DNA from 4 places in the Glutamicibacter sp. MCAF14 genome. Region 2 is predicted to be linked to each of the others. Evidence: riboswitches for the same ligand, from Rfam matches in the RefSeq annotation. Region 2 holds a riboswitch; each other region holds the start of a gene.
The links. Region 2 has a riboswitch for S-adenosylmethionine ahead of AB4Y71_RS00665 (flavin reductase family protein). Riboswitches for the same ligand answer to the same signal wherever they lie in the genome.
Positions count from the first base shown of each region.

Region 1 (5,838 bases), on a different contig from region 2:
CAAACTTGAGCGCGAGAGCGCATCGAAGAGGCCCAAGGCGTGCTGCCCGGGGATGCCGAACACGGTTTTAGCACCGAGTGCGGTGAGGGTCTCGATGACCAGGTCCCCGCCATTGCGTTGAGGTTGCTCATTCATTAGCTATTCATTCCCTTACTGGCACGGAAGTCGCTGATCAGGCTGATCAAATCATAGGTGACATGCGAGGCCGCCACACCGGTCAGCTCTGCATGGTCATAGGCCGGAGCGACTTCAACGATATCTGCGCCAACGATGTTCAGCCCACGCAAACCGCGCAGGATTTCAAGCAATTCGCGGCTGGTGATGCCGCCGGCTTCCGGGGTGCCGGTGCCCGGGGCGTGAGCCGGGTCAAGCACGTCGATGTCCACCGAAATGTACAGTGGGCGATTGCCAATGCGATCGCGCAGTTTGTCCACGATTTCACATACGCCCTGGTAGTAGACATCGGAGCTGGTCACGATGCCAAAGCCGAAACGCTTGTCATCTTCCAAGTCTTTTTTGCCGTATAGCGGACCGCGGGTGCCGACATGGCAGATTGCTTCGGTGTCCAAAATGCCTTCCTCAACAGCACGGCGGAACGGAGTGCCGTGCGTATATTCAGCGCCGAAGTAGGTATCCCACGTATCCAGGTGCGCATCGAAGTGCAGCATGGCAACTGGTGCTCCAGCGCGCTGCGAAGCGGCACGCAGCAAGGGCAGCGCGATGGTGTGGTCGCCACCAACGGTGACGAGGGTGGAGCCATCGCTGGTCAGCTCCAGTGCCTCGTGTTCAATGGTTTCAATGGCCTCATTGATATTGAACGGGTTAACCGCCATGTCCCCTGCGTCAGCCACCTGGCTCTGCGCAAACGGCGAGGTATCTGTCGCCGGGTTGTAGGGGCGGATCAGGCGCGAGGATTCACGTACGTGGTTGGCACCAAAGCGGGCACCGGGACGATAGGAAACACCGGTATCAAACGGCACTCCGACAATCTTGATGTCGGCTTTCTCCACTTGGTCCAGTCGTGGAAGCCGGGCATAGGTGCCGCCTCCTGCATAGCGCGGAATCATCGCAGCATTGATGGGCCCTAGACGACCATTTTCCTCGATACGGATTTCCTTCATCGCAACTTCCTCCCCAAGACACAACAGCACAAAAGCCAGAGTTGTCTAATACGAAACTTCAGTTTTCTATTATGCTATTTTGTCTGCTGGATCACGTCAAGATCAGGCTTCCTCCGCCACAAGAATCCAGGAGAAATGTCGAACGCCGCCACCCGGGATTGGGTGGCGGCGTTCGCTTCAACTATGTTCTTGGCGTTCAGCTGGCAGCACTACGATTCTGCTGGGCAAGCACTTCCAGCGCGTGGTGCCAAAGTCTTGGAGTTTTGACTATATTTCAGGCTATTTCGCCCAATGAAGATGGTCAGCTCTCGTCAGAGTGCTTCTTGCTGGCTTTAACCAGCGCACGATCGACCTCATGGATACCTAGGCAAAAACCTGCGGACATGATCAGTGACTTGATAGTCAGTTCAGAAAGATCATCGGCTACGTACACCAGCTGAACTGGTCCAGCCAAGATCAGCAAGACCCCGGTCCACAACATGTAGACCCACGAGGTATGAGCTTGGGCCATCAGTGGGAAGCGTGCGCGGCGGCGAATCGTGCGCACCCCGATGGTCACGATCACGATCGCCAGAATCGCAGCGCCGATGAAAAAGAAATTGCGCTGGGTGCGGATCCAGGTCAGGGTGGTGCCGACAAGGACACCGAAAAGTATCGAAGCCCACCAGCTGATGCTGCGCAATTGGTCATGCGTTGTGGTCGGTTCCCCTGTTTTCACACCTCTCCCATCACTTATCGATCCCAGCGCCCAAATCAACGCAATGCTTCTAGAATACGCGGTTTGCCGGCCCATCAGCCAACGCAAGGCTGTGCAGGGACTGTCCCACCTCCAGAACAGAAGCTGGAGACGGACAACTAGAGAATCAGCGTCCAGGTAACCACGGCGATCTGGTCGGACTCGTTCTCCCAGCTGTGCGGCTCACGGCCGGGGAAAGTTATAGTGTCGCCAGCTTCGAGTTCCACTCGTTGATCAGGTAATACGAGCACGAACCTGCCGGCAATCACATGCAGCACTTCCAGCTCGCAATCCACCGAATACAGTTCCGCTTCGCCGGTGCCCTTCGGCGCGATCTCGGCACGGATCATCTGCACCCGCTTTTCGCTGCGAGGCGTAACCAGCTGCTCCGTGATGCCATCACCGCCGAGGGAAACGCGAGGAGCCTGCTCCAAACGCACAAGTTTGGTTTCCGGAACTTCAAAGAGCGTACCGACTTCAATGCTCAGTACTTCGCACAGCCGCAAGAGGGTCGAGACCGACGGGCTGGTCAGGTCGCGCTCGACGCGTGAGAGGAAGCCCTTGGTCAGTCCCGAAAGCTCGGCGACTTGGTCAATGGTCATGCGCTGGGTTTGGCGCACCCCGCGCAGCCGCGCGCCAATGTTGATCGCTGCACCGGTTGGTTCAACTGGCAAGGTTTTCATCGTTTGGCTCCATCGACGATTCTCATAGCGGCAAAGCCCAATCCATTTCGGTTTCAAGGCCTGCGGAGCAAGTTTACCAATGGTAAACACGCGGTGATCTCTATCGGCATTCTTTCTGCCCCGTTCACCCCACCGAAGATGCCTAGGGAACGGCCTATGAGTCGTGAACAGCTCGGTGGCCTGGTGTGCCGACTGCATCTGGTTCCAGCAGCGAAGCGGCAGTCATATTTCGCCCCATGACTTCTTCAAGTCCTCACCCCGGCAGTAGCATCAGAATTGTTGCTTCACGAGATGCGGCGCCAAGCTCCGACTGGCCGCACACCAACCCCAAGTTCATGGGTGGTTCGGATGAGGAAGCGGTCCGCGCATCAACAGTTGCACGGGCAAGAGCTCGCCAGAGAGATGCAGCCCCATGACGTATCCAATCCTGCCAATCATCGACCGCCAGACCGGACAGGTGCAGTTCAAAGCCGAAGGCCACTGGCATATCCGATATGTAGCGGATCCGCTGCGGCTTGAACGACTCCTTGCCCGGTGCGCGAGACGGCCGATCTTCGACCCGGAAACATCAAATTTGCTGCTCGTAGTGCCAGCAATCGCAGATCCTGCAGGCAAGAAATTTGCTTTTAGCCTTGCCAAATTCCCAAGCAACGGAGCCCTGACTAAACTGGGTAGCTGATCCGACCCACGGGTTTCATTGGGAAACTCCATGTACCAGGAGAGTCATCTTCACGATGTCACAGCACTCAGCAAGCGAACCCAGCAAAACTCAGATTAAGCGATGGCGGCAATACCTCGCCGACGAAATCGCCGAAGGCGCCATCTACCGTGCCCTCGCGGAGAAGAAAACCGGGCAGGAACGGCAGATCCTCTTAGGCCTGGCCGAAGCCGAAGCACGCCACGAAGAACACTGGCGGACCAAGCTCGGCGGACACGTCAAAGACGTTCGTCCATCCTTGCGCCGAACCATGCTGCGTTTCCTAGCACTGCACTTGGGCTCGGTGTTCGTGCTGGCCATGGCCCAGCGCTCGGAAAGCAGCTCCCCCTACCGTGATGACAAAGATGCCACCGCACAGATGGCAGCCGACGAACAGGTCCACGAGGAAGTAGTCCGTGCGCTGGCTACCGCTGGCCGCGCACGTCTTTCAGGCAACTTCCGCGCCGCGGTCTTCGGTGCCAACGATGGGCTGGTTTCCAACCTGGCGCTGATCATGGGTATCGGCGCCACCGGTGTCTCGGCAACCTTCGTGCTGTTCTCCGGTGTTGCTGGTTTGCTGGCCGGTGCGCTGTCCATGGCCGCTGGCGAATACGTTTCAGTACGTTCCCAGCGCGAGCTGCTGACCGCTTCGCGCCCAACCCAGGTCACGCTCACTGCAGCCCCGAACCTGGACCTCGATGCCAACGAGCTGCTGCTGATCTACAAGGCCCGAGGAATGAGCGATGAGGATGCCGAGCACCGTGCGGCCGAACGCATGGGCATGTTCTCCTGTGACTGCAATCCCGGCTTCTCGTTGAACCCAGAAGGCCGCAGCGCAGAACTTGAAAAGGAACATGAAGAGCTGGGATCGGCGACCGGAGCGGCCACTACCTCGTTCTTCCTTTTTGCGTCCGGCGCTATTGTGCCGATCCTGCCCTATATCTTCGGCCTATCCGGCCTGAGCGCAGTCATCGTCTCCGTGGTGCTGGTTGGCATCGCCTTGATGATTACCGGCGGCATCGTCGGCTTGCTCTCCGGCGCGTCCCCATTCAAACGAGGCCTGCGCCAGCTGGCCATCGGCTGGGGAGCGGCTGCCGTCACCTATTGCTTGGGCCTGATCTTCGACGTCAGCGTCAGCTAGCGGCCCGACACCTTGTGCATGCCGGTACAGCTTCGTCTGTACCAGCATTTTCCATGCCTCATTCAGCTACCCTGTGGATGCCGGGTGCGCCGGCGCAGCGTCGTCATGGATTCGATGAACGCCATGGCTTCTTCGGCCGTATCCACTAGCGCGATCTTCTGCTCCATGACCCGCTCCTTGGCCAGTGCTTGCAGCAACGGCCACGCCGGCAGGTCCTTGGTCCAGTAGTCCTTGCCAATGAGCACCATCGGCACCACTCGGGCCCCAGTGGCGTAATAGTTTTCGCAGGCGTCCTGGAAGATTTCCTGCACCGTGCCAGCGGCCCCTGGCAGGACAACCAGCCCTCCATTGGATTGCTCCAGCAAAATAGCTTCGCGAATGGAATTGGTGAAGAACTTGGCAATCCCGGTGGCGAACAGGTTCGGCGGCTCATGACCGTAAAACCAGGTCGGCACGCCAAGGGACTGGCGCTGGCTGGGGAAGCGTTCTTTGACCATCAACGCGGTTCTTGCCCAACCGGTACGCTGGTGAATCGCATCCGGCGCCTCGGCCAGCATCCGCAACGCCGTAGTGATGTCCTCTGGTTCATAGTCAGCCAACCACGCTCCAGCATTGGCCGCTTCCATTGCGCCAGGCCCACCGCCGGTAGCCACCGCATAGCCCGCCCGGGTAATCATCCGCCCCAGCTCTACAGCTCGCGCGTACTCGACAGTGCCGCGGTTCATCGCGTGGCCGCCCATCACCCCGATGATCGGAGTGTCCTGGAACATGCCTTCATACACCGCTGAGACCAGCGCCTGGCCAATATGGTGATCATGCAACGTCTTGGACAGCGCACTGTCATCGCTATTGCCGTTCACCGCGACATGCTGTTGCGAGTACGCGTAGATCTTCGCATCAGGCACGTGTTCGTAGGTCTGGGTCCGAATTCCCGAGTACAGCTCATCGGCTGAATACAAATCCCGGGCACCAGTTTCAAAGGGCAGCTCGGACCCCGAACTCATGCATAGCCCGCCGGTGGCTTGCACGATCTGCTGGCCTTGGGAGGAATATTGGCAATCAATGAACAGTGCTTCGGAAAGGTCCAGGGAATTGAGCACGGTATCCCGTTCGCGCAGATCAACGCGGTGCACGCGCCAATTTTTCCCGCGGGCGCGGTGAGATGCCAACGCCTCGGCTGCAAGCCGATCGAACTCAACGAGCGATGTTATGTTCACCGCTCGTGCTGGAAGGTAGGGCCACACTTGGGACATAGCTACACGCTACGTCACAGATAGTGATTATTCACAGAAAAGCTCTTCAACTTTCACCACGGCCCGGAACGTGAAACGATGAGAGGATGAGTGAATCTGTTCCACCAACCATTGATGCCCGCCATTTACTGGCTTTTCTGGGCAACGCGCCTTTCTTCTACGGAAAAACCCTGGCTGCAGAAGAAAATTCCGTGGTTGACGTGGAAT
Region 1 covers NZ_JBFREO010000007.1:43,652-49,489, reverse strand. The annotation lists gene AB4Y71_RS14820 (thiamine pyrophosphate-binding protein) at 1-135, opposite strand, end outside; gene speB (agmatinase) at 135-1,121, opposite strand; gene AB4Y71_RS14810 (hypothetical protein) at 1,423-1,839, opposite strand; gene AB4Y71_RS14805 (cupin domain-containing protein) at 1,977-2,540, opposite strand; SAM riboswitch class IV at 2,823-2,936, shown strand; gene AB4Y71_RS14800 (hypothetical protein) at 2,953-3,219, shown strand; gene AB4Y71_RS14795 (VIT1/CCC1 transporter family protein) at 3,275-4,378, shown strand; gene AB4Y71_RS14790 (LOG family protein) at 4,441-5,511, opposite strand; gene AB4Y71_RS14785 (SNF2-related protein) at 5,718-5,838, shown strand, end outside.
Region 1: linked by a shared signal. The riboswitch ahead of AB4Y71_RS14800 (hypothetical protein) and the one ahead of AB4Y71_RS00665 (flavin reductase family protein) in region 2 are both predicted to bind S-adenosylmethionine.

Region 2 (5,838 bases):
CAGCCGTGAGAGCGCAGCGGAACATCTGAAGTTTCCTTGAGCTGTGCGACGACTTCCAACGCATCTGCGCGTTCCAGTGCGGGATTCGGCCAGGACAGCGGCTCTTCCAAAGTGGTTGAGATGACGGTGGCGGGCTTGTCGTGCAGGGCAACGCCCCAGGCATCTTCTACCTCGGGATTATTCTCGATTTCCGCCCAGAATCGGCTGAAGAGCCGGAAGGTGTTGGCTCCGAAAACCATGCGGCACGCCGGAGTGTAGAGATCGAGGCGGCGGGACAGCAGCTCTGGCCCCTGCTTTCCCCAGTAACCGCCCCAATCGCCACCGGCGCTGCCGAAGCCATCGAGGCTGCTGAACACATCGAATGTATAGGTCGCACTCATGGCCAATCTCCTGGAGCCTGGGCGTTAGATGCCACCTACCGTACGCCTCCGCCCGCAGTGTGGAAACCCGTTAGGCCCGATTCTCAGGCAAATCCACATTTTGGGTACGCAGCTGGCCGCGGGACATCTGCTTGCCGGTGGATTCATCGGTGATGATGACCTCCCAGAGCTGTTGGGTGCGCCCTTGGAACAATGCGGTGGCGAGAACCAGGACCCTGGCGCCGGTGGAAGGACGAAGGAAGTCGGTGGCGTTGTGCACGCCCACGGCGAATTGCCCGCGTTCGGCCACCGCGTAGCTGGCGCCCACTGATCCTGCACTCTCGATGATCGAGGTGTATACGCCGCCATGCACTACGTCCCAAGGGGTGTGGTGGTTCTCGTCCAGCTGCGCGTGGCCGCGTACTTCCGTGGCCGTGATTTCGTCGAATTCCAAACCGATGCTTTCGGTGAAGCGGCTGGTCTTGTTGGGAATCCGCGGTGCAGTGTTTTCCAATTGGTGATCCTCGGGCTAGTTCGACGTGCTGTCTTCGAGCACCTGGGCGCGCAAGACATTCTTCTGCACCTTACCAGTGGAAGTGCGCGGCAGATCCTGCGGGAACAGAATGGTTCTTGGCACCTTGAAACCGGCCAGCTTTTCGCGGGCGAATTCAATCAGCGTTTGGGCATCCAGGGTGGATCCGCTGGCGCGGATGACATAAGCCACCGGACGTTCGCCCCACTTCTCGTCGGCAATGCCGATTACTGCCAGATCCAGCACGTCCGGGTGCGAGGCCAGCGCCTGCTCCACCTCGATGGTGGAGATGTTCTCGCCGCCGGAAATGATGATGTCCTTGGCACGGTCGCGCACCTGGATGTAGCCATCCGGGTGCATGACGCCCAGATCTCCGGTGTGGAACCAGCCGCCATGGAAAGCTTGGGCGGTGGCGGCTTCGTCGCGGTAGTAGCCGATCATGACATTATTGCCGCGCAGCACGATTTCACCCATGCTCTGCCCATCGGCCGGAACATCGTTCATGTTCTCATCAACAATGCGCGCGGACTCGGCGGTGATCATGCCAACGCCTTGGCGTGCCAGTTTCGCGGCCCGGCCCGGGCCATCGAGCTCATCCCATTCATCCTGGTACTCGCAGACCGTGTACGGGCCGTAGACCTCGGTGAGCCCATAGACGTGGACGACCTCGATGCCCAGCTTTTGCAGCTTGGAGATGATTGCCGGTGACGGGGGAGCGCCTGCGGTGGTGATGCGCAGCGGGGAATCGAGCTGGTGGGCGCGGGTGGAGTCGGCGATGATGGAGCAGACGGTCGGGGCGCCGCACAGGTGGGTGGTCCCCAGATTCTCGATGGCATCCCAAACAGCATCTTCTCGCAACCCGCGCAGGCTCAGGTGGGTGCCACCGGCCGCCGTGACCGCCCACGGGGTGCACCAGCCATTGCAGTGGAACATCGGCAGAGTCCACAAGTAGCGGGTTTGTGCGGTGAAGCCCTGGTGGTGCGCTTCGCCCAAGGAGTTCAGGTAGCTGCCGCGGTGCGAGTAGAGCACGCCCTTGGGCTTGCCGGTGGTGCCCGAGGTGTAGTTCAGGGTGATCGGGGCCCGTTCGTCAGCGATCGCGTAGGGAAGCTTTTCATCGGAGGCTTCGGCCAGCAGCTCATCCAGGGTGGCATCGACCTGGACGTTTGGGCGTGCTCCGTCATATTGGTCATCGGTGATCTCGATGAGGGCATCCAGCGTCGGGTTCTCCCGGCGCAGGGTCTTGGCGTTTTCCAGCAGTTCGGTATCGGCGAGCATCAGCTTCGCCTCAGAATGATCAACGATGTACTGCAGTTCGTGGGCCGAAAGCCGGGTGTTCAGGGCAATGAGCACGCCACCGGCCAGCGGCACGGCGTAGTGCGCCATGAGCATCTCTGGAGTGTTCGGCGCCAGGACGGCGACGCGGTCACCGGGCTCAATGCGTGCTTTGAGCGCTTGGGCAAAGCGGTGCACTCGTGCTTCGAACTCGTTATAGGAATAGCTGCGGGTTCCATGGATGACGGCGCTTTTATTCGGGTAGACCTCGGCGGTGCGTTCCAGGAAGCGCAGTGGGGTCAATTCTGAATGGTTGGCCTGAATCTCTACCATGGTGTGGCTATTCCTCAATCGTCATCGCGGGTACGGTCAACATTAAGCAGGAGTGTGACTCAACGCACTCTGTGACCAATAATGGCATGAACCTCGGCGTCATGCGGAGAAACCAAGTTTCATTACGGTGGGCGGTAGGGAATTCGCGGCAGGGCTCTAGTTTCCGGAAGAATGCTGATCTCATGCCGATTCGGCGGTCGCGGGGCCTTGCTGCGCTCGTCGGCCGGAAGGTTCTAGCGACAACGTCATTCAACGAATAAAAGACTGCCAAATGCGCGCTAGTGATGGGTTGAATCGAACATTTCTTTAAATATTGCGATTTGCGAAGTGAAATGTTTGACGCTTCTTCGTCATGGGCCATATCGTTTTAATCAGAATCAAGAGCATCAGCTATAAGCCCTGGCTTGCTGATCGGCAACCCTCTCAACGGTAGTGGGGTGCTCCAGGTGAGGATTCGGTTCCACACAAAATGTGCTGGAACAAGTACCGCACACGGCGCGGGATATCAGCTCAAGCGGCTTCGGGTAACAAGAAGCCTTAGCTTACGAGCTACTGCGCGGTGGGCAAGACCGAAGGAATCGAGCCATGTCATTGAATCTTGAACTTGACCCGTTGACCCTACGCAAGGTGTTCGCTCAGCATCCCTCGGGCGTAGCCGCCCTTTGTGCTGAATTGGACGGCGAGAAGACCGGCATTGTCGCTTCATCGTTTACCGTTGGCGTTTCCCTTGAACCTGCATTGGTAATGTTCGCGGTGCAGAAATCCTCGAACACCTGGCCCAAGCTGCGCGACGCTGGTCGCATTGGTGTCTCGGTGCTCAGTGAACGCAATGAAGGTGTTTGCGCGCAGATTGCTTCGAAGAATGGCGATCGATTCCGCGGTATCGAAACCACCGGCACAGATCAGGGTGCGCTCTTTGTTGACGATTCCACGCTTTGGCTGGAGACCTCAATCTACAACGAAGTCGAAGCAGGCGATCACTGGGTAGTTCTTTTGGAAGTTCATGGGCACCGCACCTCAGGGCACCTGCCACAGATCTTCCATGATTCGCAGTTCCACTCGCTGCCAGTTCCTGAACTGGTATAAAACTCTCTTAGCTTTCAGCGCCGGCTGGTTCATTTAGTTGATCCAGTCGGCGCTGTTTGTTTTAAGCGCGCGCCTGTTCGCCTCATCGTTACGCACAATAAGTTATCCACCGGACCCTGGGATACGAGGGCCGCCGATTGTGGACTATTCACGGTTTTGACGTATTCGGATGAATTTAATCCGGGATGACTAAGGGTTTTGTGAAACTTCGAGTATCCACAAGGATATCCACAGAACTGTGGACTGGGGGTGGGGAAATGTGCACAAGGAGCGAAAAACCCCGGAAACTGGGTGATTTTGGGTGTTGATAACTCTGGGCGTGATGCCGTGACCTTCAATGAATATACTTTCTGTCCACAGGTGTGTAAACCGAAAAAGCCTAGTCAAATCTATTTTGATGGGTGCAAAGTGGGGTAATCCACAGAGTTCTCCCCAGACAGTGAACAGGGACGTCCACAGGTACAGCGTGGTTATCCACATATTCTGTGGATAATGAGGTTTACGCCTGTTAATAACACCCCTACTGTTGGCTTTGGGAGAGAAATATCCACAGGCGCTTAATATCCAAATGTCCGTGTCGACTGACATGATGGAGCGTTGCCATGAGGCAGGGAGAATTTTTCTCAGCGGGTCAATAGGGATGGAAGTGTCTGCAATGAGTGCTGAGCCGGTTTATGAAGGACGAGAATCCGACGCAGGGCGTAAGCCGCCACAGGATGTTGAGGCCGAAATGTCGGTCCTCGGCGGCATGATGCTCTCCAAGGACGCCATTGCTGATGTGGTCGAAGCCATCCGTGGCACCGACTTCTATCGCCCGGCCCACGAATCCATCTATGAGGCGATTGTTGACCTCTATGGTCGCGGCGAACCAGCTGATGCGGTGACAGTTGCCGACTTGCTGACCAAGCGCGGAGAGATTTCACGCATTGGCGGTGCAGCATACCTGCATAACCTCATCCAGCAGGTTCCAACTGCAGCCAACGCAGGGTACTACGCAGAAATCGTGCGTGAACGTGCTGTGCTGCGCCGATTGGTCGACGCAGGTACCCGCATTGTCCAGATGGGTTATTCGCCAGATGGTGAAGTTGACGCCATCGTCAACGAAGCCCAGGCAGAGGTTTACAAGGTTGCCGAAAACCGCAACAGTGAAGACTACGTGCGCCTCTCGGACATCATCGAAGATACGGTCGATGAAATTGAGAATGCGGCGAATGCTGGTGACGGCATTACCGGCGTACCTACCGGATTCTACGAATTCGATGAACTGACCCAGGGACTCAAGGGCGGCCAGATGATCATCATCGCCGCACGTCCTGCAGTGGGCAAGTCGACCTTCGCCTTGGACTTCGCCCGTTCGGCTGCCATCAGGCACAATATGGCTACCGTCTTCTTCTCCTTGGAAATGGGCCGCAATGAAATTGCGATGCGCTTGCTCTCCGCCGAAGCATCTATCCAGCTCCAAGATCTGCGCAAGGGTTCTGTCGAGGATGCCCAGTGGACCAAAATTGCCACCACGATGGGTCGATTGAACGAAGCCCCGTTGTTCATCGATGATTCTCCGAATATGTCCATGATGGAAATCCGCGCCAAGTGCCGTCGCCTGAAGCAGCGCAATGAGTTGCGCATGATTGTCTTGGACTACTTGCAGCTGATGAGCTCGGGCAAGCGCGTGGAATCACGCCAGCAGGAAGTTTCCGAATTCTCGCGTAACCTCAAGCTGCTGGCCAAGGAACTCGACGTTCCGCTGATTGCACTTTCGCAGCTGAACCGTGGCTCGGAACAGCGTACTGATAAGAAGCCGATGATCTCGGACCTTCGTGAATCGGGCTCGATCGAGCAGGACGCCGACATGGTGATCTTGCTGCACCGCGACGACGTCTACGACAAGGAAAACCGTCCGGGCGAAGCAGACGTAATTATCGCTAAGCACCGTGCAGGTCCGACTAAGACCATTACGGTGGCCTTCCAGGGCCACTACTCGCGCTTCAACAACATGTCCAACGAGGGTTAATCCCAGTCAGGACTTGCATGGCACCCACTATAGCCAGCTGATTGCTGGCTATAGTGGGTGCCATGTTCGATTCTATGCAGGCTTTGCTGTGGGGAACGGTGGCCGGCTCGGCCCTGTTGCTGGGCTCGGCGGCGGCGTGGTGGCTGAAGATTCCCAAGATCTGGGTCAGCGCCATCATGGCTTTCGGCGCAGGCGTGCTAATCAGCGCGTTGACCTTCGAGCTGGTGCTGGAGGCCTATACGACC
Region 2 covers NZ_JBFREO010000001.1:135,484-141,321, forward strand. The annotation lists gene AB4Y71_RS00650 (dihydrofolate reductase family protein) at 1-380, opposite strand, end outside; gene AB4Y71_RS00655 (PaaI family thioesterase) at 451-873, opposite strand; gene AB4Y71_RS00660 (long-chain-fatty-acid--CoA ligase) at 889-2,496, opposite strand; SAM riboswitch class IV at 2,872-2,988, shown strand; gene AB4Y71_RS00665 (flavin reductase family protein) at 3,082-3,582, shown strand; gene dnaB (replicative DNA helicase) at 4,238-5,593, shown strand; gene AB4Y71_RS00675 (ZIP family metal transporter) at 5,656-5,838, shown strand, end outside.

Region 3 (5,838 bases), 150 kb from region 2:
ATGCTGCTCATCGGGGCACTGGGCTGGTGGGTATATGGCAAAACCAGCTGGGGAGTGAACTCCTACGCCGTGGGTCAGAACCCTACCGCAGCCCAAGTGGCGGGACTTGACCCGCGGAAATACCGGCTAGCCAGCTATGTACTCGGCTCGGCACTGGCTGGCCTGGCCGGAACGCTAATGGTGGCGAGGCTTTCGGCCGCAGTCCCGGGCATTGGTACGCAAATTCTGCTGGACATCATTCTGGTGGCCTACATGTCCATCATTTTCTCTCGTCGAAGACTGGTCAGCGTAGTTGGCACCGTATTGGCCGCGGTGCTCATCGCCGCCCTGGATAACGGACTGACCTCGCTCGGCGTCGCTAGCCAGTGGGTTGGTGCGGCCAAGGGCATGTTGATCCTGCTGGTACTGGCTAGCGTGACCCTGCGCGGAAGGAAGAACCGATGACCGCCACAGAAATTCTTGCCGCGCCCTCAGCTCCGGCCCCTCGCCCGTCTGAGCCAGAAAGCAGGAAGAACCGTCATGCGATCAAGGTGTCACGGCTCGTGGCTCCGGCCACATTGGCCCTGATCCTGATCGTTTTCTCGTTGCTCAGCCCGGTGTTTTTCACCGTTGGAAACCTCGTTGGGATCCTTGGACAGGTGGCCTTGCTTGCTTTGGTCGCTATCGGGTTGACTCTGGTGGTGCGGGCTGGCGGCATTGACCTGTCCATTGGCGTGGCCCTCGACCTGGGTGCTTTGGCCAGCGCTTGGCTAATCCATGACGGCTATCGTGCTTGGGTGGCAGTGGTTGGCGGTCTGTTGTTCGCTCTGGCCGTGGGACTGGTGAACGCACTACTGATCGTGATCTTGCGGATCCCGGCTTTCCTGGCCACGCTGAGCGTGTGGTTTGTCGGGACCAGCGTGCAACAGTTGCTCACCAGCGGCGGTGCACCGATTTACTTGTCGGCGCCGCTGGTACCGGACGGCTTTGCGGTGATCGGGAGGGGATACTTCCTGAACGTTGATGCCGCAATCATCAACACCGTGTCCATTGCAGGCGTGGTGGCCTTGTTGCTTGGGATCACCCGATACGGGCGCAAGCTGACCATGGCTGGCGAGCAGCCGAGCGCCGCGAAAATCTCCGGTTTGCGGATTAATGCATTGATTTCCAGTGCATACCTCTTGTGCGCGATGATTGCCGGATTCGCAGGAGTGGTGCTGGCTGCTCGTTCCAATGGGTATGTTCCGGGCAGCGGCCAGGCCTACTTAATGGACGCTATCGGTGCGGTATTTATCGGGGCAACTATTAGCCGTTACGGGCGTGTATCCGTGGGGGGAACGCTAATCGGTGTGGTGATCTTCGGCCTACTGGATAACGGGCTGAACCTGATCGGTCTGTCGTTCTTCTGGCAGGACCTGGCCCGCGGGTTGGTTCTGCTGGCGATATTGCTCGCAGCCGTGGTGCTTGGACGTAATAAGGGGCCAAAGGCTACCGGTGTCTTCGCGTTACTACGCGGGGTCAAACAACAGCCGCGAACCATCTCCGTGAAAGGAAGTAGTGAATAATGGGCAAGCGCATCCACCTGAATGCTTTTGACATGACCTGCGTTAGCCACCAAAGTCCGGGACTTTGGCGTCATCCGCAGAATCGCGCCGATGAGTACAACACCCTCGAATACTGGGTGGAACTGGCCACGACACTGGAGCGCGGCGGCTTTGATGCCCTATTCCTCGCCGATGTGCTGGGCATCTATGACGTGTACCAGAATTCCAGCGGTCCAGCCCTGCTCGATGCCGACCAGGTGCCGTTGAATGATCCATTCATGCAGGTTTCAGCCATGGCCGCGGCCACCAAGAATCTCGGCTTTGCCGTGACCTCCGCGCTGACCTATGAACAGCCCTACGCGCTGGCCCGGAAGTTCTCTTCTTTGGACCACCTCACCCGTGGACGAATCGGTTGGAATGTAGTGACTAGCTACCTGGAGTCAGCGGCCCGCAATCTGGGGTTGGCCCGTCAGCTGGATCACGATGCCCGTTACGATGTGGCCGATGAGTTCATGGACGTGGTCTATAAGCTCTGGGAGGGGTCCTGGGAAGAAGACGCAGTCATCAAGGATCGCGTACGTGGTGTTTACACCAATCCCTCGAAGGTGCACCCGATCAACCACCACGGTGAGTACTTTAATGTGCCGGGCATTCATCTGTCCGAACCTTCCATCCAGCGCACTCCAGCGATCTTCCAAGCTGGCGCTTCTTCCCGTGGGCGACGTTTTGGGGCGCAGCATGCCGAGGGCATCTTCCTGAATTCGATCAATACTGCGGTCACCCGCCGTCAGACCGATGCCATCCGTGACGAGTTCGAGCTGGTGGGCAGGCCCCGGGACGCAGCCAAGTTCTACGCGCTGATGACCACCGTGGTGGCCGACTCGGATGCCCAAGCAGAGAAGCTCTACCGCGAATACCAGTCCTATGCCTCGCGCGAGGGCGCCATGACGTTCTACGGAGGCTGGTCCGGTCTTGATTTAAGCCGGTATGCACCCGATGCGGAGCTACAGTATTTGGAAACCAATGCCGCCCGTTCGGCTGTCTCGATTTTCACCACTGCGAATCCACAGCAGAAATGGACCCCAAACACCATTGCCGACTATCTTGGCGTGGGTGGGATCGGGCCGGTGCTCGTGGGCTCTGCAGAAACGGTCGCAGATGAAATCGAGCGTTGGATGGACGAGTCCGGGCTAGACGGGATCAATTTGGCCTACGCGATCACCCCAGGTTCTTTTGAGCAATTCACCGATCTTGTGGTTCCCGAACTGCAAAAGCGCGGACGGGCATGGGCTGGTTACGAGGGCAACACCCTACGCGAATATTTGGCAGGTACCGGCAAGACGCGGGTAGCTGACCATCACCCGGCCGCTGCCTACCGCGGTGCCTATGCAGGAAAGGCCTCGGCAGCAGAGTCAAAGGCGAGCCAAACACCTGAAGCAGTACTCGGCTCCCGGTGACATATGAGGAAATATGACGGTGCTTTCACCGATTCGCAGGGCGCTGAAGATGTCGAACAATGACGATATTCCGCCAGATGACGGCATTCCTTCCGTGATGTTCCCTGCGGTGTTTCACTGATACTGCTACCCATCCAGAGCGGCTGAGAGACCTGGCTCCGCGACGCCGCAGCAAGTCTGCTTCCCGCAGATAGTGCTAACGCCAGGTTCGATGGATCTGCAGAATTTTCTGCATCCTTCGGAATCCATAGCTCAAGAGGAGAACGAAGATGACTGTCCTGAGTACACAATTACCCCGCGTTCCATACACCGGCACTGCCGATGAAGCAGAACTCGCTCATTGGCGTGACGTCGCCCAGCAAGTGGCTGAGCATCTGGCGACTGACGCGTTAGAGCGCGATCGCGAGAACGCCCAGCCCTTCGCCGAAGTGCAGGCGTTGCGCGAAGCAGGATTGCTGAACCTTCTGGTGCCTGCAGAATGCGGCGGAGCAGGGGCTCACTGGGAAACTGCTTTTGAGGTAGTCCGCATTTTGGCCGCCGCGGATGGCTCCATTTCGCAGCTATTGGCCTACCACTACGTGAACCAGTCGGGGATAGCTTTCTACTCGGTCCCGGAATGCCAGGCTCTGTGGTGGCAACGTACCGTCGAAGGCGGATGGCTTTGGGGCGACTCGGTCAACCCGGTCGATCCAACGCTGACCCTCGTTCCGGAGGGCGATGGTTTCCGCCTGAATGGCTCCAAGCGCTTCTCGACCGGCTCCGGCGTGGGTGAAGTCATTGTGGTAAATGCTGAAGTCACCGAAGGAGAGCGTCAAGGGCAGATACTGGCTTTCGTCATTCCGCGCGACCGCGAAGGCTTGGAACTGGTTGATGATTGGGATTATCTGGGACAGAGACTCAGTGCATCCAACTCGCTGAAGTACCACAACGTGCGTATCGAAGCGCAGGATCTGCTGGGCGAGGTCACCGACGAACCGGTGTCCACTTTGCTGACCCCGGGCATCCAGCTGGCATTCGCCAACTTCTACCTGGGCATCGCCGAAGGAGCGCTGGAGCGCGGCAAGCAGATCCTGCTGGGCCGCAAGAACGCCTGGCTGTTCTCGCAGGCAGATACCTACTCGCAGGACCCGATTTTCCAGCGCACCGTCGGGGAGCTCAAGGCCCGCACCGCCGCAGTGGCGGCGCTGGTCGAGAAGCTCGGCCGGAAATTCGATGCACTGCTGTCCAAGGCCGGAGACGTCACCCAGCCCGAGCGGGCGGCGCTGGCGGTGGAAATCGCCGAAGCCAAGGTGGTCTCCACCGAGGTGGGCGTCGAGGTGGCGAACCGGGTCTTCGAGGTGACCGGATCATCCTCGACCGCGAGCTCGGTGGGCCTGGATTTGTATTGGCGCAATGTGCGCACCCACTCGCTGCATGACCCGGTGGACTACAAGAAGATCGAGGTCGGCGCGTACTTCCTGCGCGGAGAATCCCAGCCGCTCTCGCTCTACACCTAGAAATTCCCACGGATTGGATTCAACGATGACTGTACATGCAACTGGCACTCGGCTCGCAGGGCTCAAGGCCCGTTTTGACCCGCTCTTCGCGGACATCGCGCAGGGCGCTGCCGAACGCGACCGTACCGGAGAATTGCCCTACCAGGCGGTGGCCGACCTGGCTGCCGCCGGCTTCGGCGCAGTCCGGGTCCCTGAATCGCACGGCGGGGCCGGGGCGAGCCTGCCCGAACTCTTCGAGTTGTTCGTGGAGCTCGCGGCCGCTGATTCAAATATCGCCCAGGCGCTGCGCGCGCACTTCGCGTTTGTCGAGGATCGGCTGGTGGCAGAGCCGGGTCCGGGTCGTGACAAGTGGCTGGCCCGCTTCGCCGCCGGTGAACTGGTGGGCAACTCGTGGACCGAGGTTGGAACGGTGAAGGTCGGGGACGTGATCACCAAGGTCACCCCGGACGGCAAGGGCGGATTCAAGATCAACGGCACCAAGTACTATTCCACCGGCTCGATTTTCGCTGACTGGCTGGACACCTATGCCGAGCGCACCGACACCGGAAAACGCGTGATCGCCGCGGTCAACCGCCACCAGCCCGGTGTCGAGCTGGCAGATGACTGGGATGGCTTCGGCCAGCGCACCACGGGTACCGGAACCTCCACCTTCACCGATGCGATTGTGGCCGAGGAAGACCTGATCGACTTCGACACCCGCTTCAAGTACCAGACCGCCTTCTACCAGCAGGTGCTGCTGGCGGTCCTGGCCGGCTCCGCCAAGGCGGCAGAGCGGGACTTCGCCGCCGAGCTGAAAGCGCGCAAGCGGACCTTCAGCCATGCAGCGGCCAATGTGGCGGCCGAAGATCCGCAGCTGCTGCAGGTGATCGGCGAGGTCTCCGCTGCATCCTTCGCCGCCGCGGCGACGGTTCAACGCGTTTCGGCAGCATTGCAGGAAGCCTATGAAACTGCGCTGGCACTGCACACCGGAGAGGCGAGCGCGGAAGCAGACGAAGCGGCCAATGACGCCGCCGAACTCGCCAGCGCCCAGGCGCAGGTGGTGCTGACCCCGCTGGTGCTCAACGCCATCACCCATGCCTTCGATGCGCTGGCTGCCAGCGCCACGAGCGTGAGCAAGAACCTGGACCGGCACTGGCGCAATGCCCGTACCGCCGGCAACCACAACCCTTGGGTATTCAAGGCGCGGTTGATTGGCGATCTGGCGGTCAATGGCACCGAGCTTCCACGGGTGTGGGCGATCGGCGCCTCGAAGTAGTTTCCATTTCCCCAGCAGGTCCAGCGTCCTTTGCCGATGCCGGGCCTGCTGTTTTGCCGCTGCAGTATCGCCCGCTGGCTAGACTGTGTGGGTGATCAATTACACCC
Region 3 covers NZ_JBFREO010000001.1:280,548-286,385, forward strand. The annotation lists gene AB4Y71_RS01300 (ABC transporter permease) at 1-444, shown strand, start outside; gene AB4Y71_RS01305 (ABC transporter permease) at 441-1,544, shown strand; gene AB4Y71_RS01310 (LLM class flavin-dependent oxidoreductase) at 1,544-2,980, shown strand; SAM riboswitch class I at 3,108-3,198, shown strand; gene AB4Y71_RS01315 (acyl-CoA dehydrogenase family protein) at 3,250-4,476, shown strand; gene AB4Y71_RS01320 (acyl-CoA dehydrogenase family protein) at 4,502-5,731, shown strand; gene AB4Y71_RS01325 (LysR family transcriptional regulator) at 5,823-5,838, shown strand, end outside.
Region 3: linked by a shared signal. The riboswitch ahead of AB4Y71_RS01315 (acyl-CoA dehydrogenase family protein) and the one ahead of AB4Y71_RS00665 (flavin reductase family protein) in region 2 are both predicted to bind S-adenosylmethionine.

Region 4 (5,838 bases), on a different contig from region 2:
TGCAATAGTCCGCCGAAGTCAGGTTGATGCCGAAGCCGCCAGACTTCAGCGAGATGAAGAAGACCGGGAACTGCTCTGCGCTGAAGCCATCAATCAGTTCCTTTCGCTTTACTCCGCTGGTTGCCCCATCAAGGTACCCGTGTTCGATACCCAGCTCCTCAGCGACCTGGCGAGCCTTTTGGAGGAAGCCGGTGAACTGGCTGAAGACCAGAATCTTGTGCCCTTCAGAGACCGCATCTGCCATGAGCTCACGCAGCATTTCCAACTTCGCGCTCGGGGCATCACCCTCCCCCACGAGGGATGGGTCCAAGGCAAGCTGGCGCAGCAGGGTCAGCGATTGCAGGATCTTGAATCGGTTCGAATCCACGTCATCAACCAAGCCCAGAACTTCTTGGCGTACCCGTTGGAAACGGCGGTCATAAGCCTTGCGATGCCCAGGCTCCAATTCAACTTCCAGCACCTGTTCTGTCTTGGCTGGAAGCTCTGGAACGACCTGCTCCTTGGTGCGGCGCAGCACGAACGGACGCAGGCGGCTCTTCAACCGTTCAAGCCGTTGCTGGTCCCCGTCGGCAATTGGCTTCTGGTAGTTATCCTTGAAGGATTTCGCCCCGCCCAGCAGGCCCGGTGCTGCCAGCGAGACCAGCGCCCACAGTTCCAAGAGGTTGTTTTCCATCGGGGTACCAGTGACCACGAATTTGCACGGAACCGGCAGCTGGCGTGCTTGCTTATAGCCCTTGGAAGCGTGGTTCTTCAGCTGCTGCGCCTCATCCATGATCATCACGCTGAAACCGGCGGCTTCAAAATCTTCGTAGGCCAGGCGGAAGATCGTATAGCTGGTGACGACCAGCTGGACGTCGCCGATCTGCTCGGTGATGCTCTGTCCGCTCTTCTTAGCCGTCGAGGTTATGCCGGTGACGCTCATCTGAGGCGCAAAGCGCTGCGCTTCATTGATCCAGTTGCCCACCACCGAGGTCGGGGCCAGCACCAAGAACTTCTGCGCTGGATCTTCAACCCGGGCTTGTTCAAGGCAAGCCAGAAGCTGAACTGTCTTGCCCAACCCCATGTCGTCGGCCAGCACACCGCCCAGACCGTGGACGCGCAGGAAGTTCAGCCACGACAGGCCATGGCTCTGATAAGGACGCAGCTGGGCGTTGAAGGACTCCGCTAGCTCGACCGGCTGCATCTGCTCGTTGCCGTCCAGCTCTTTCATGGTCTGCAGCCACTGGTTGTGCTGGGCTTCAATAATTCCCAGATCTACCAGTTCCTGCCACCAGTCGATGCTCAACTTATGGATGCGAATTGTTTCGCCTTGGACCGTGCCCAGTTCCCCGGCTTCCGTGATCAGCTGGCGCAGCTGAGTGAAGTCGGCACCAGCAATCGGGATGACCGTCAGGTCATCCAAGATGAGGTATTCGTCTTGCTTGGTCAAGGCCTCCAGCAACTGGGCGAACGGAACCTTGATGTCATCGATAAGCACTACCACCGACAGGTCGAACCAGTCTCCGGTGCTTTCCCCAGCTTCAACGCTGACGGTGGCTGGCTCATGATTGATCCGGTACTTCGGGAGCCTGTTCTGCTCTTCAATGACCACATCGGGATGCTCGGCCAGCAGTGGCAAGGCGTAGACCAAGAACTCGATGGACTCGGAGGTGGTGAATTTCTTGGACGGGAAAATACCCGAAGAAGTCAGTTGGCCCAAGGAAGCCTGGGCACCGAGCTTGTCCTGGACCGAATCGGCGATCTCCTTTTCGACTGCACGCTGGCGCGGTCCCTTGCTGGTGTATTCCCACGAATAGCGCACGGTTAGTGGAGTTTGGATGCTCTCCAACCAGACCTTGAGGCTAGGACGTGCTGGAACCGGAATCGGGTAGCTTTCATCTTCGCTTTTCAACGGTGCCATGAGGCGCAACCGGTCCAGATGCTGTTGTTCAAAAAGCCCGATGCTTTGCTGCGGAACGGTTTGCGCTCCGGATTCAATGAATGTCGCCAGTTCCTTCGTCACCGGTTCAGCAAATAGTGCCAAACCGATTTGCTTCGACTTCGGCAAGGGGCTGGAGGCATAGGCCAGCAAGGTTGGAGGGTTGCCTATCGGCAGCAGGTAGGTATGCTCTGCCCTTGGTCCACGCAGTTTGCCTTTCATGACCAGCCCATATTCACCGCGCCGCAAATCCACATGGGCCAGGGCTGGCTGCTCGCTGAACTCTACTGGCACTTTGGCCGCTGAACCGCCGTTGACGATCTGCACCCCGGCTTCGCGTAGGGATTCAAAGGCATCCAGCAGGTCCTGGCCGGGCAGGTTCATCAGCGAGATCCAGTCCTTGGGATCCCAGGAATGGCGGTAGGTATCTTGTTCTACGTGCTCGCGCAGCCGGTCCAGTTCAACCAGCGCACGGCGCTGCTTCTTGGAAAATCGCGCGTCGAAGGCCACGCTGCGCCAGCTGACCCCGGTCTGGATCCACGGGCTCTTGGTGCCCTGTCGGGCTGGGCGGGCTTGCAGGCTCAGAGCGTCTTCTCCGCCGTAGCGTGGTTCACTGATCACCTTGAGGATCAGTCCCAGCGGTTCTTCGGCTGCCAGCGGTTCATCAACAATAGTTGGAAGCAACCGGTCCAAGGTGCGTTCCCACTGCGGCTTGCTGTTGCGTTTCCACGCGTGGGGGTCCACCCCGGAATCAGAAACGTAGAAGCCTTGGTCCTCTTCGGTGGTCACCTCGATGAGCAAGGCGGCGACATCTTCACAAGACTGCACACCTGGGTGCTTCCCGCAAAAGCTACTGAAGCTGATATTGCCCTCGGTGATTTCCAGCTGGGCCATCACCGAATCGCGCAGCACCATGCCGGAGATGCGGGTGGAGCCGGGTTGCATGACCCGGTTGGCAATCTGCACTTTTCCGGAATCGCACAGGAACTGGCCCAAGTCGTATTCGGATTCGGTCACCAGGGTCTGGGCCGCAGAAAGTGTCAGCTGGAATTCCATACTCGCCGTTCATTGATCGTGCAGTAGATGCCCGAAAGCTAAATTCCATCTTAGCCAGCTCCCCGACAAGATGCTTAGTGAAGAAAAGTTACCCCGCCCTTTACTCACAGGCAACGTGGCCGGTAGAAAAGAACCATTGAATCACGAGTTCCACTGCTTGAGCCCTGGCTGAGTGGACGGCAACCCTCCTTCGTCATTGTGCGGGGTGCCCCAGGTGAAGATTCGACGCATCTTGACCGCCAAGGTGCGTAAGCGATGGCGCCCCTTGCGCCAGAAAGGGGATTAATTCCCATGACTAACGCAGCATCTACCCTCAGCATTTCCGAGGACCGCGCCCAGCGCCTGCAAGAAGCAGGCCATGGCTGGGGCGAACGCATTTCAGCCGCCCCGCAAAGCGCCAAGCTGACGTTCACCGTCGAAGGCGAGGGCTTCGATTCGGTAGCCAGCAACATTGTGTCCGGCAAGCATTCCTTCCAGGTCGATGAGCCTGCCGCATTGGGTGGCAACGACGTGGCCGCCAGCCCAGTGGAATACGCGCTGGGCGCACTCATTTCCTGCCAAGTCGTGGTCTACCGCTTGTATGCCCAGAACCTTGGCATCCAGGTGGACGACGTGAAGATTGTGGCCAATGGCCACCTCGATGTCCGCGGCCTGTTCGGCATCGACAAGGCCATCCGTCCGAGCTTCTCCTCTGTGGATCTGGACATCCAGATTGCCGGCCCGGAATCGGCCGAACGCTATGAGGAGCTGCGCCAGGCAGTGGACGCCCACTGCCCCGTGCTGGATTTGTTCGCCAACCCGGTACCGGTGCGTACCGCGGTGAGCATTGCAGCGGCCAATTAACGTCCGCTAAACCAAACAAGTAGCCGCCGCGAGCCCTGGCTTCGGGGCTGCGGCGGCGCACTTGCGGTAAAGGCGGGCTACTTCCCGAGGAAGTTCAGCAAGACCTTGCCGGACTTCGAAGAATTCTTGGCTGTTTCAAAGGCTTCGAGGCCCTCGGCCACCGGGAATTCGTGGGTTACCGCCGCGGAAATCTGCAATGAGCCATCGGCCAGGGCAGCAAGCACCTGGTCGATTTCGCCGTTGAAGCGGAAGGACCCGGCAAGTTCCAGCTCGCGGGTAATCGCCAGGGAAATCAGTGCAGGCTGCTCTCCCGAAGGCAGCAACCCGACCATGACCACGCGCCCGCCGCGCACAGCACCGCGCACCGCCGAGGCCAATCCGCGGTAATTGCCGCTGGCCTCGATCACCACATCGGCGTTCACCTTGGCAATTGCATCCTGGTCATCGGCACGCAAGGTGGATGTGGCACCCAGTTCCTTGGCAATTTCCAGCGGCTTATCGTGCATGTCCACCGCGATGATTTCTTCGGCTCCGGCACGCTTGAGCACGGCCACGGCCAGCGCTCCGATCGGGCCAGCGCCAATGACCAACGCCTTCTTGCCGGCAACCTCGCCGGCTCGCGATACCGCGTGCCAAGCCACTGCGGCTGGCTCGGCCAGCGCAGCGTCGCGCAGCGACAGTCCGGCAGGCAGTTCGCGAAGCATCCGGGAGGGCAGATTCACCTCGCGCGCAAAGGCGCCCTGGGTATGCGGGTAGCGGGCAGCCGAGCCCAGGTAGGTGCATCCCGGTGAAAGGTTCGGGCAGGCCTCCGGATAAGGTTCCCCGGTCTCCCCTGGTGTTGCAGGGTGCACCGCAACTTTGGTTCCGGCTGGCGGACCGCTGCCGTCGGCGGCAGCCTGGATGACGGTGCCGACGATCTCGTGCCCCAGAACCATCGGGGCCTTGAGGATGGATTCCCCAGCGGCTCCGTGGCTCCAGTAGTGCAGGTCCGATCCGCAGATGCCTCCGTAGGCAATGGCTACGCGTGCCTCATTTGCTGCCGGTGCTGGCAGCTCGATCTGCTCGATGCGCAGGTCCCCGGCCGCGTGCGCCACGACGGCCAAGGTCATGTTGGACAGGGTGCTAGACGACAACGCTCATGCCTCCGTCGATGAAAATGGTTTGCCCGTTCACGTAGTTCGATCCACCCGAGGCCAACCACACTGCTGGGCCTGCCAGGTCCTCGACGGTTCCCCAACGGCCAGCCGGGGTGCGGCCCAGGATCCAGGAGTTGAATTTCTCGTCATCCACCAGATTCTGCGTCATTTCGGTGTGGATATAGCCCGGTGCGATGCCGTTGATCTGAAGTCCTGCTCCGGCCCATTCTGCGGTCATGGCGCGGGTGAGATTGCGCAGTCCGCCCTTGGCCGCGGTGTAGGCGGAGATGGTGGGTCGGGCCAGGTCGGTTTGCACCGAACAGATGTTGATGATCTTGCCTTCGCCGCGTTCTACCATGCCATGTGCGACTTCTCGGCCTACTAAGAAGGCGCTGGTGAGGTTGGTATCGATCACGCGCTGCCAGTCGGCGACTTCCAGTTCCAGCATAGGCACGCGGTGCTGGATGCCTGCGTTGTTCACCAGAATGCGGATGGGGCCGATGGTCTTTTCGATGGCGGCGATATTCTCGCGCACAGCAGCGTCATCGGTGACATCGAAGCAGACGCTATGGATTCTTTCTGCGCCGTAGCAGGCGGCGAATTCGGCGGCCGTTTTGTCAAGCCTTTGCGCATCGCGGCCGTGCAGGATGATGGTGGCACCGGCATCGGCCAGTGCTTTAGCAAGTTCGCGGCCAATGCCGCGGGAGGACCCGGTGACCAAGGCCAGTCGTCCGGACAGGTCAAAAAGTTGGCTCATGAATTCCCTCGCAAGAAGTCTCGATGGTAAATCGACGGGAACTGACCTGCGATATGAACCTGCTGTTGCATCCGAAAAAGTAGCCCCGTCGCTGTCCCAGAATATATCAGATATATAAGGGTCGAGGG
Region 4 covers NZ_JBFREO010000006.1:77,084-82,921, forward strand. The annotation lists gene AB4Y71_RS13920 (DEAD/DEAH box helicase) at 1-2,974, opposite strand, end outside; SAM riboswitch class IV at 3,114-3,235, shown strand; gene AB4Y71_RS13925 (OsmC family protein) at 3,266-3,817, shown strand; gene AB4Y71_RS13930 (L-idonate 5-dehydrogenase) at 3,895-4,926, opposite strand; gene AB4Y71_RS13935 (SDR family oxidoreductase) at 4,940-5,710, opposite strand.
Region 4: linked by a shared signal. The riboswitch ahead of AB4Y71_RS13925 (OsmC family protein) and the one ahead of AB4Y71_RS00665 (flavin reductase family protein) in region 2 are both predicted to bind S-adenosylmethionine.